Regions from separate parts of the Pseudocitrobacter corydidari genome, predicted to be linked through region 1. Evidence: predicted binding sites of a transcription regulator. Region 1 holds the regulator's gene; the other holds the start of a gene.

The links. The regulator CRP, encoded in region 1, controls carbon source genes, mostly activating them, when cyclic AMP is high. The targets are predictions, from matches to a motif close to ATGTGANNNNNNTCACAT.
Region 2: G163CM_RS17670 (glycoside-pentoside-hexuronide (GPH):cation symporter) is a predicted target of CRP. The motif match lies at 2,667-2,684, and genes of this name have one in related genera.

What each region holds. Positions count from the first base shown of each region.
Region 1 is NZ_CP087880.1:4,272,263-4,276,461, reverse strand. It holds gene G163CM_RS19795 (phosphoribulokinase) at 1-814, shown strand, start outside; gene G163CM_RS19790 (OsmC family protein) at 896-1,300, opposite strand; gene crp (cAMP-activated global transcriptional regulator CRP) at 1,601-2,233, shown strand; gene G163CM_RS19780 (YccS/YhfK family putative transporter) at 2,282-4,199, shown strand, end outside.
Region 2 is NZ_CP087880.1:3,808,953-3,813,151, forward strand. It holds gene G163CM_RS17655 (anaerobic sulfatase maturase) at 1-470, opposite strand, end outside; gene G163CM_RS17660 (DUF202 domain-containing protein) at 467-829, opposite strand; gene G163CM_RS17665 (YidH family protein) at 819-1,166, opposite strand; gene G163CM_RS17670 (glycoside-pentoside-hexuronide (GPH):cation symporter) at 1,214-2,566, opposite strand; gene G163CM_RS17675 (6-phospho-alpha-glucosidase) at 2,964-4,199, opposite strand, start outside.

The DNA.
Region 1 (4,199 bases):
CACCACCAGCCTCGCGTTCCGCAAGATTTTCGCCCAGCTCAAACTTCGCGCCGCGGAAGTGGAAGGCGACAGCTTTCATCGCTACACGCGTCCGGAAATGGATTTAGCCATTCGTAAAGCGCGTGATATGGGCCGTCATATCAGCTACTTCGGCCCGGATGCCAACGACTTCAGCCTGCTGGAACAGACGTTCCGCGAGTACGGGCACAGCGGTACCGGACAGTCGCGAAAATATCTGCACACCTACGATGAAGCGGTGCCGTGGAATCAGGTGCCGGGAACCTTTACCCCCTGGCAACCGCTGCCTGAGCCGACCGACGTGCTGTTCTATGAAGGGCTGCACGGCGGCGTGGTCACCCCGCATCATGATGTGGCAAAGCATGTCGATTTACTGGTAGGCGTGGTGCCGATTGTAAACCTGGAGTGGATCCAAAAGATGATCCGCGACACCAGCGAGCGCGGTCACTCCCGCGAGGCGGTGATGGATTCCGTGGTGCGTTCGATGGAAGATTACATCAACTACATCACCCCGCAGTTCTCGCGCACCCATCTTAACTTCCAGCGTGTGCCAACGGTCGATACCTCCGATCCCTTCGCCGCCAAAGGCATTCCGTCGCTGGATGAGAGCTTTGTGGTGATCCACTTCCGCAATCTCGACAATATCGATTTCCCCTGGCTGCTGGCGATGCTGCAAGGCTCGTTTATCTCTCATATGAATACGCTGGTCGTTCCCGGCGGCAAGATGGGGCTGGCGATGGAATTGATCATGACGCCGCTGGTGCAGCGGTTGATGGAAGGGAAGAAGATTGGGTGAAATAGCACCTTACCCGACCTACAAAGCTTTCGTAGGTCGGATAAGGCGTAGCCGCCATCCGACATAAAGGCGACGCGGGCGTTACCCCTCCACCACCTCATAAGAATGGGTAATGTTCACCGCTTTGCCCAGCATCAGCGCCACTGAACAGTACTTCTCAGCGGACAAATCCACCGCCCGGGACACCGCCGCATCTTTCAGTTCTTTGCCGGTCACAATGAAGTGCAGATTGATGTGCGTGAACAGACGTGGCGCTTCTTCGCGGCGTTCAGAGGTCAGCTTAACTTCACAATCGGTCACGTCGTAACGGCCCTTTTGCAGGATTGACACGACGTCAATAGCGCTACAACCGCCCGCAGCCATCAGCACGACTTCCATCGGGCTTGGCGCTTTATCACCTGAGTTGCCATCCATTAGAATCTGGTGCCCGGAAGCCGACTCACCCAGGAAGGTTAACCCTTCAACCCATTTCACACGCGCTTGCATAATAGTCACTCCAGAGTTGCAAATTTATTGTCAGATTACGCGCACATAACAAATCTCGCAACGGAAGTAGACCTGGGTCATGCTGAAGCGAGACACCAGGAGACACACGGCGAAAGCTATGCTAAAACAGTCGGGATGCTACAGAGATACATAAACGTACTGCATGTATGCAGAGGACATCACATACTGGCTGCGACAATTTTTGACGGCCAACTTCCCAGGTAGAGGGAAGGACATTATTTCCACCAGTGGTAGCCTGATTTGCCGCTGGCGATAGCTTATAACAGAGGATAACCGCGCATGGTGCTTGGCAAACCGCAAACAGACCCGACACTCGAATGGTTCTTGTCTCATTGCCACATTCATAAGTACCCATCGAAGAGCACGCTGATTCACCAGGGTGAAAAAGCGGAAACGCTGTACTACATCGTTAAAGGCTCCGTGGCAGTACTCATCAAGGATGAGGAAGGCAAAGAGATGATCCTTTCCTACCTCAACCAGGGCGATTTCATCGGTGAACTGGGCCTGTTTGAAGAAGGCCAGGAACGTAGCGCCTGGGTTCGGGCGAAAACCGCCTGTGAAGTGGCTGAAATCTCCTATAAGAAATTCCGTCAGCTCATCCAGGTTAACCCGGATATCCTGATGCGTCTCTCCTCTCAGATGGCGCGCCGTCTGCAGGTTACCTCTGAGAAAGTGGGCAACCTGGCGTTCCTCGACGTTACCGGTCGTATCGCACAGACGCTGCTGAATCTGGCAAAACAGCCGGATGCCATGACCCACCCGGACGGTATGCAGATCAAAATCACCCGTCAGGAAATCGGTCAGATCGTCGGTTGCTCCCGCGAAACCGTGGGCCGCATTCTGAAGATGCTGGAAGATCAGAACCTGATCTCCGCACACGGTAAAACGATCGTCGTTTACGGCACGCGTTAATCTCGTCTGACGGCGTATTGTTCGCGCAATACGCCGTTTTTGTCTCTTATGTGGCGCAGGCTGATTTACCACCCGGAAGTCAACTATGCACTGCGGCAAACGCTGGTGTTATGTTTGCCGGTCGCCGTCGGCCTGATCCTCGGCCAGCTTCAACACGGCTTACTGTTCTCTTTAGTGCCTGCCTGCTGCAACATCGCCGGGCTGGATACTCCCCATAAACGCTTCTTCAAACGCCTGATTATCGGTGGGTCTCTGTTCGCCGGTTGCAGCCTGATTGTGCAACTGTTGCTGGCCGATGATATCCCGCTGCCGTTTATTCTTACCGGTCTGGCGATGGTGCTGGGCGTTACCGCCGAAATCAGCGCGCTGCACGGGCGATTGCTTCCGGCCTCGCTGATTGCCGCCATTTTTACCCTGAGCCTGGCGGGCAATATGCCCATCTGGGAACCGCTGCTTATCTACGCGCTCGGCACGCTATGGTACGGGCTGTTTAACTGGTTCTGGTTCTGGCTATGGCGCGAACAGCCGCTGCGCGAGTCGTTGAGCCTGCTTTACCGCCAACTGGCGGAGTACTGCGAAGCCAAATATAGCCTGCTGACGCAACATACCGACCCCAATACCGCCCTGCCGCCGTTGCTTAATCGTCAGCAGAAAGTGGTCGACCTGATTTCCCAGTGTTACCAGCAGATGCACATGCTGGCGGCCAATCAGCACAATGATTACAAGCGCCTGCTGCGCGCCTTCCAGATGGGGCTGGATTTACAGGAACACATTTCGGTGAGCCTGCACCAGCCAGAAGAGGTGCAAAAACTGGTCGAGCGCAGCCACGCCGAAGCGGTAATCCGCTGGAACGCGCAAACCGTCGCCGCGCGCCTGCGGGTAATGGCCGATGACATTCTTTATCACCGCTTCCCGACGCGCTTCAATATGGATAAGCAAATTGGCGCGCTGGAGAAAATTGCCCGCCAGCATCCCGATAACCCGGTCGGGCAGTTCTGCGCCTGGCACTTCAGCCGCATCGCCAAAGTCCTGCGCGCGCAGCGTCCGCTTTATCCGCGTAACCTGATGGCCGATAAAGAGCGCCGCCTGCCGCTGTTCCCGGCGCTGAAAAGCTATCTGTCGCTGAAATCGCCCGCCCTGCGTAATGCCGCGCGTTTAAGCGTGATGTTGAGCATCGCCAGCCTGATGGGCGCGGCGCTGCATCTGCCGAAACCCTACTGGATATTAATGACCGTCTTGCTGGTGACGCAAAACGGCTACGGCGCGACGCGTGTGCGTATCTTCCACCGAGCGGCGGGCACGCTGGCGGGGCTGGTTATCGCCGCGGTCACGCTGCACTACCATTTCCCGGAGGGATTCGCGCTGACCGCGATGCTGGTGATCACCCTGATAAGTTATCTGATCATTCGTAAAAGCTACGGCTGGGCGACCGTGGGTTTCACCATTACGGCGGTATATACCCTGCAATTGCTGACGCTCAACGGCGAGCAGTTTATCGTCGCGCGTTTCGCCGATACGATTATCGGCTGCCTGATTGCCTTTGGCGGCATGCTGTGGCTGTGGCCGCAGTGGCAAAGCGGTCTGCTGCGCAAAAATGCGCACTCTGCGCTGGAGGCGGATCAGGAAGCAATACAGTTAATTTTGAGTGACGATCCTTCCGCTGAAAAACTGGCGTATCAACGTATGCGCGTCAACCAGGCGCACAACGCCCTGTTTAACTCGCTCAATCAGGCGATGCAGGAACCGGGCTTTAATACGCACTATCTGGAAGATATGAAACTGTGGGTGACCCACAGCCAGTTCATCGTCGAGCATATCAACGCCATGACCACGCTTGCGCGCGAGCACGACACGCTCTCGCCGGAGCTGATGCAACGTTATCTGGAATCGTGTGAAGTCGCCCTGCAACGCTGTCAGCAGCGCCTGGAGTATGATGAATCGGGCAGCAGTGGGGATGTGAACATCA
Region 2 (4,199 bases), 460 kb from region 1:
AAAAGATTGAACTCAACGCGGTGTGCGACCAAAAGGTTAATCGCGTCGACAACCCTATGATGAGTGGGTTTCCCGCTATTACTGACGCGAAAAGCATCATGTAGAGGCGCAGGGCCATCGATGGAGATCCCAACTAACCAGTTCTGCTCACGGAAAAAGCGGCACCACTCGTCGTTGAGGAGGATCCCGTTTGTCTGGAAGGCATTAGTAATTCGTTTGCCATTTGCGTAGCGCTGCTGAAGCGCGGCAACACGTTTAAAATAATCAAGCCCGCAGAGCGTAGGCTCGCCACCCTGCCAGGCAAACAGCACCTCATCGCCCGGCTGCGCGTCGATATGTTGACGAATAAACGCATCAAGCGTTTCGTCTTCCATTACCCGCTGTTGCGGTTTTTCAATATAGAAGCAGTATCTGCAACGCAGATTACAGCGAGAACTGGCCGGTTTGACCATGACCTGGCAGCCTGTCATAGATAGTCCTTTATCAATAACCCTACCTGACGCAGATGCGTTACCGCAAACAACAACGCCAGTGATAGAACCGCGAGCGCGATAAAAAACTTATCGCGCACCACGCGAGGTTGCGCAAAATCATTTTGTGCAACGTCCATAATGATGCGATTTCGAGTATATCGCCAAAGCACTAATGCCGCTATGGCCAGTACGCCAAGTGAGATCCAGAACAAACTTCCTGCCTGATGCCAGTTGTGTTTAATCGCCAGCATCATTAGCGCCGCGTAACCTAAAAGGGTGCGAAACCAGGCAAGCGAGGTACGTTCAGGCTGCAGGCCGGGGTCACTTTCCCGACGAGCTTTGCGACTAGCCGGCATAGAGAACCAGACCCATCACGATGGCTGCGACAACCATTAAAATCACGCTGATAATCAATAGACTGCGGGTATAGTGTAAATCTTCCTTGAGTCGCATCGCTTTCTCATTGCGTAACCAGCGCAAATAACCGTAAATCGCCAGCCCGCCAGCAAAAAGACACAGCAGAAGTGCCAATAGCTCACGGATGATCGGCGTAGCGAAATCGGGCGCCAGTTGATCAAGACCGACGCCAGCAGCCAGAAAGCCTAACGCCGTTCGGATCCACGCCAGAAAAGTGCGCTCATTTGCCAGTGAGAAGCGATAGTCTGGCGCTTCTCCGAGGCGGGAAATTTTCATGACGTCTCCTTTTGTCCCGTTAATCCGCGTTAACATTACTGGAAAAATTATCGCATCACACGGCTTAACTTCGCATTTATACGCTCCATTTCATGCGAGTCCAGCTTATAGAACATCTTCGCGATCGCTGCACAAAGAAAATAGCAAATGCCTGGTGCCACGGTGAACAAAAGCGTGATTGTGGTAATGGTGGAGCTTGACTGCGCAGTCGCTCCAGCCTGATACCCACCCGCGGCGAGCATCCAACCGATAATTGCTCCCCCAACCGCTAATCCCATTTTTAGGACAAACAATGTACCTGCGAAACTGATTCCCGTTAAACGCTTACCGTTGCTTGCCTCACCATAGTCGACCGTATCAGCCATCATTACCCATTTAATCGGCGTCATCACCTGATGTAATACTCCAATGATAAACATCAGGCAGAACATAATCGTTACGGTATCCATAGGAACGAAGAACATTGCAAAACTCAACACGGTGAGTATCAAATTGCAGCTAATAAACACTTTAACTTTACAGAAATGGCTACTTAGTGGTTTCGCTATCGCGCTACCCAAAATATTACCCACACAGTAAGTCGTTAGAAAAATGGAAAAAAGTTTCGGTGACTCCATAATCCAGGTAACGTAATACATCATCACCCCGCCGCGAACAGAGGTTCCGATAATCGTAAAGACCGTTAAAAAACCAACGACACGCCACTGATCGTTTTGCCAGATGTCTTTCAGATCGGTGAGCATTCCTTTGAATCCGGAACTATTTTGTGGCGCTATTACACGTTCTTTTGTCGTAAAGAAACAGATATAAAACATGATCGTGGCCAGTACAGCCAGAATTGCAATGCTTGCCTGGAAACCAAAAGCCTTATCTTCACCGCCAATCCATTCCACCATCTTCATCATCAGCGCTGTTGAAAGCATGCCCCCGGCGGTCGCCAGAACGAAACGCCAGGATTGCATAGAAATGCGTTGTTGTGGATCGCTGGTAATAACGGCTCCCAGCGCACAATAGGGAATATTAACAATGGTATAGAGCAAAGTAAGCGCGATGTAAGTCACCGTTGCATATATCATTTTCCCGGTGAGAGAGAGTTCTGGAACAGTGTATGTAAAGTAACAACTAATGCCGAAGGGGATCGCGGCCCACAAAATCCATGGTCTGAATTTTCCCCAGCGAGTACGGGTGCGGTCAGCCAAAAGCCCCATACACGGATCGGATATCGCATCAAGAATTCGGGTAATCAGAAACATGCTACCTACAAATGCAGCGGGTAATCCCGCAATGTCGGTATAAAAAAACATGAGATAGAGCATGACATTGTCAAAAACAATATGGCTGGCTGCATCCCCCAAACCATATCCAATTTTTTCTTTCAAAGAGAGAATCTGGCTACTCATATCTGTCTCCATCGTAATAATCAATAATGGGACATAGTAGAAAGGATATTTTTTATTGCGATATTATGTTTTCTTGCTTTTTGATTATGTTAATTTTTATTTGTGAAGTTTATCGCACATACCTACATTCAGAATTTATATATATCTCACACCATTTCCTAATCATGCAAACATCACTGACAATGTTCATTCCATTTTTAAATAACAATTTAACGTGAACCAGTAACATAACTCACCTGTGATTATAAACCCCGAATTCAATGCTTACTGTTTATATAAAGAGTGCGTATCTCCGATATCCCATAAGAAAAATAAATATAATCAATAGCAAAATAATAAAACATTACCAACATATATTAAAACTGGCAGCCTGTCTCGCAAGCTGCCAGCAACATCATCAATTCAATTCCGGCCAATAATCCTTATTCGCCTCAACCAAATCATCAAGAATCGCCTTCGCCACCGATGCGCTCGGCACCGTTTTCGACAGCGTGATCGCCTGCCACAGTTTCTGGTATGAACGCTCTTCCCACGCATCTACCACCAGTTTTTCGACCATTACCTGCTGGCCCATCATCCCTTTCTGGAAGTGCGGGATTTCACCAACCGTCAGCGGCTCTGGCCCGTTGTGGCCCACCAGGCACGGAATCTCAACCATCGCATCGGCATCAAAGTTAGGAATGGCGCCATTGTTCGGCACAATCAACAGCATGCGCTCCTGGGTATTGAAGGCAATCGCCGCCGCCAGATCGACGATGTAAGACGCATGTTCATCGATTTCCAACTCCCCTGCGGATGAGTTCCCCGCTTCAATAATCGCCCGGCAGGCGCTGAAGACGTGTTTTTCGCGGTGATCCATCACCTCATTAGCGCGCGTGCGTTCCGGGTTGGAGTGCGCCACCACGTAGTCCGGGAACAGGTAATATTTCAGGTACGTGTTGGGTAGGGTTTGCGGATCGAGGGCCTGCACATCTTTCGCCTTGGCAAAGGTATCGTTCCAGCTGGCTTCCGTATGTGGGTCCTTAGAAGGCGGAACATAGCCGTGTTTTGCCACATATTCGCGTAACTTCGGCATCAGATCGTTACCTTGCAGATCTTCAATGGAAGTCCACCAGCCGAAGTGGTTCAGGCCGTAGTAGCGCACGCGCATCTGTTTGCGGTCTTGCAGGCCCACAATTTGCGCCATACGTCCTTCAATGCCGATCGGCATATCGCAGATGTTGAGGATTTTCGCATTCGGGCGCAGACGGCGGGTCGCTTCCGCCACAATCGCCGCCGGGTTGGAATAGTTCAGCATCCAGGCGTTTGGTGAGTATTTTTCCATATAATCCACCAGCTCCAGCACACCGCCAATGGAGCGCATGCCGTAGGCAATCCCGCCTGGCCCGCAGGTTTCCTGGCCCAGTACGCCGTGGCGCAGCGGAATTTTTTCATCTTTTTCACGCATCGGATATTTACCAACGCGGATGTGCGCCATCACAAAATCGACATCGGTAAAGGCCGCTTCTGGGTCGGTGGTGTAGCTGAATTCGATATCCGGCGCCTGCTCTTTGAGAACGATTTTACAGGCCTCGGCGATCACTTCCTGACGCGCTCCGTCGTTGTCATAAAATTTCAGTGAACGCAGAGGGAA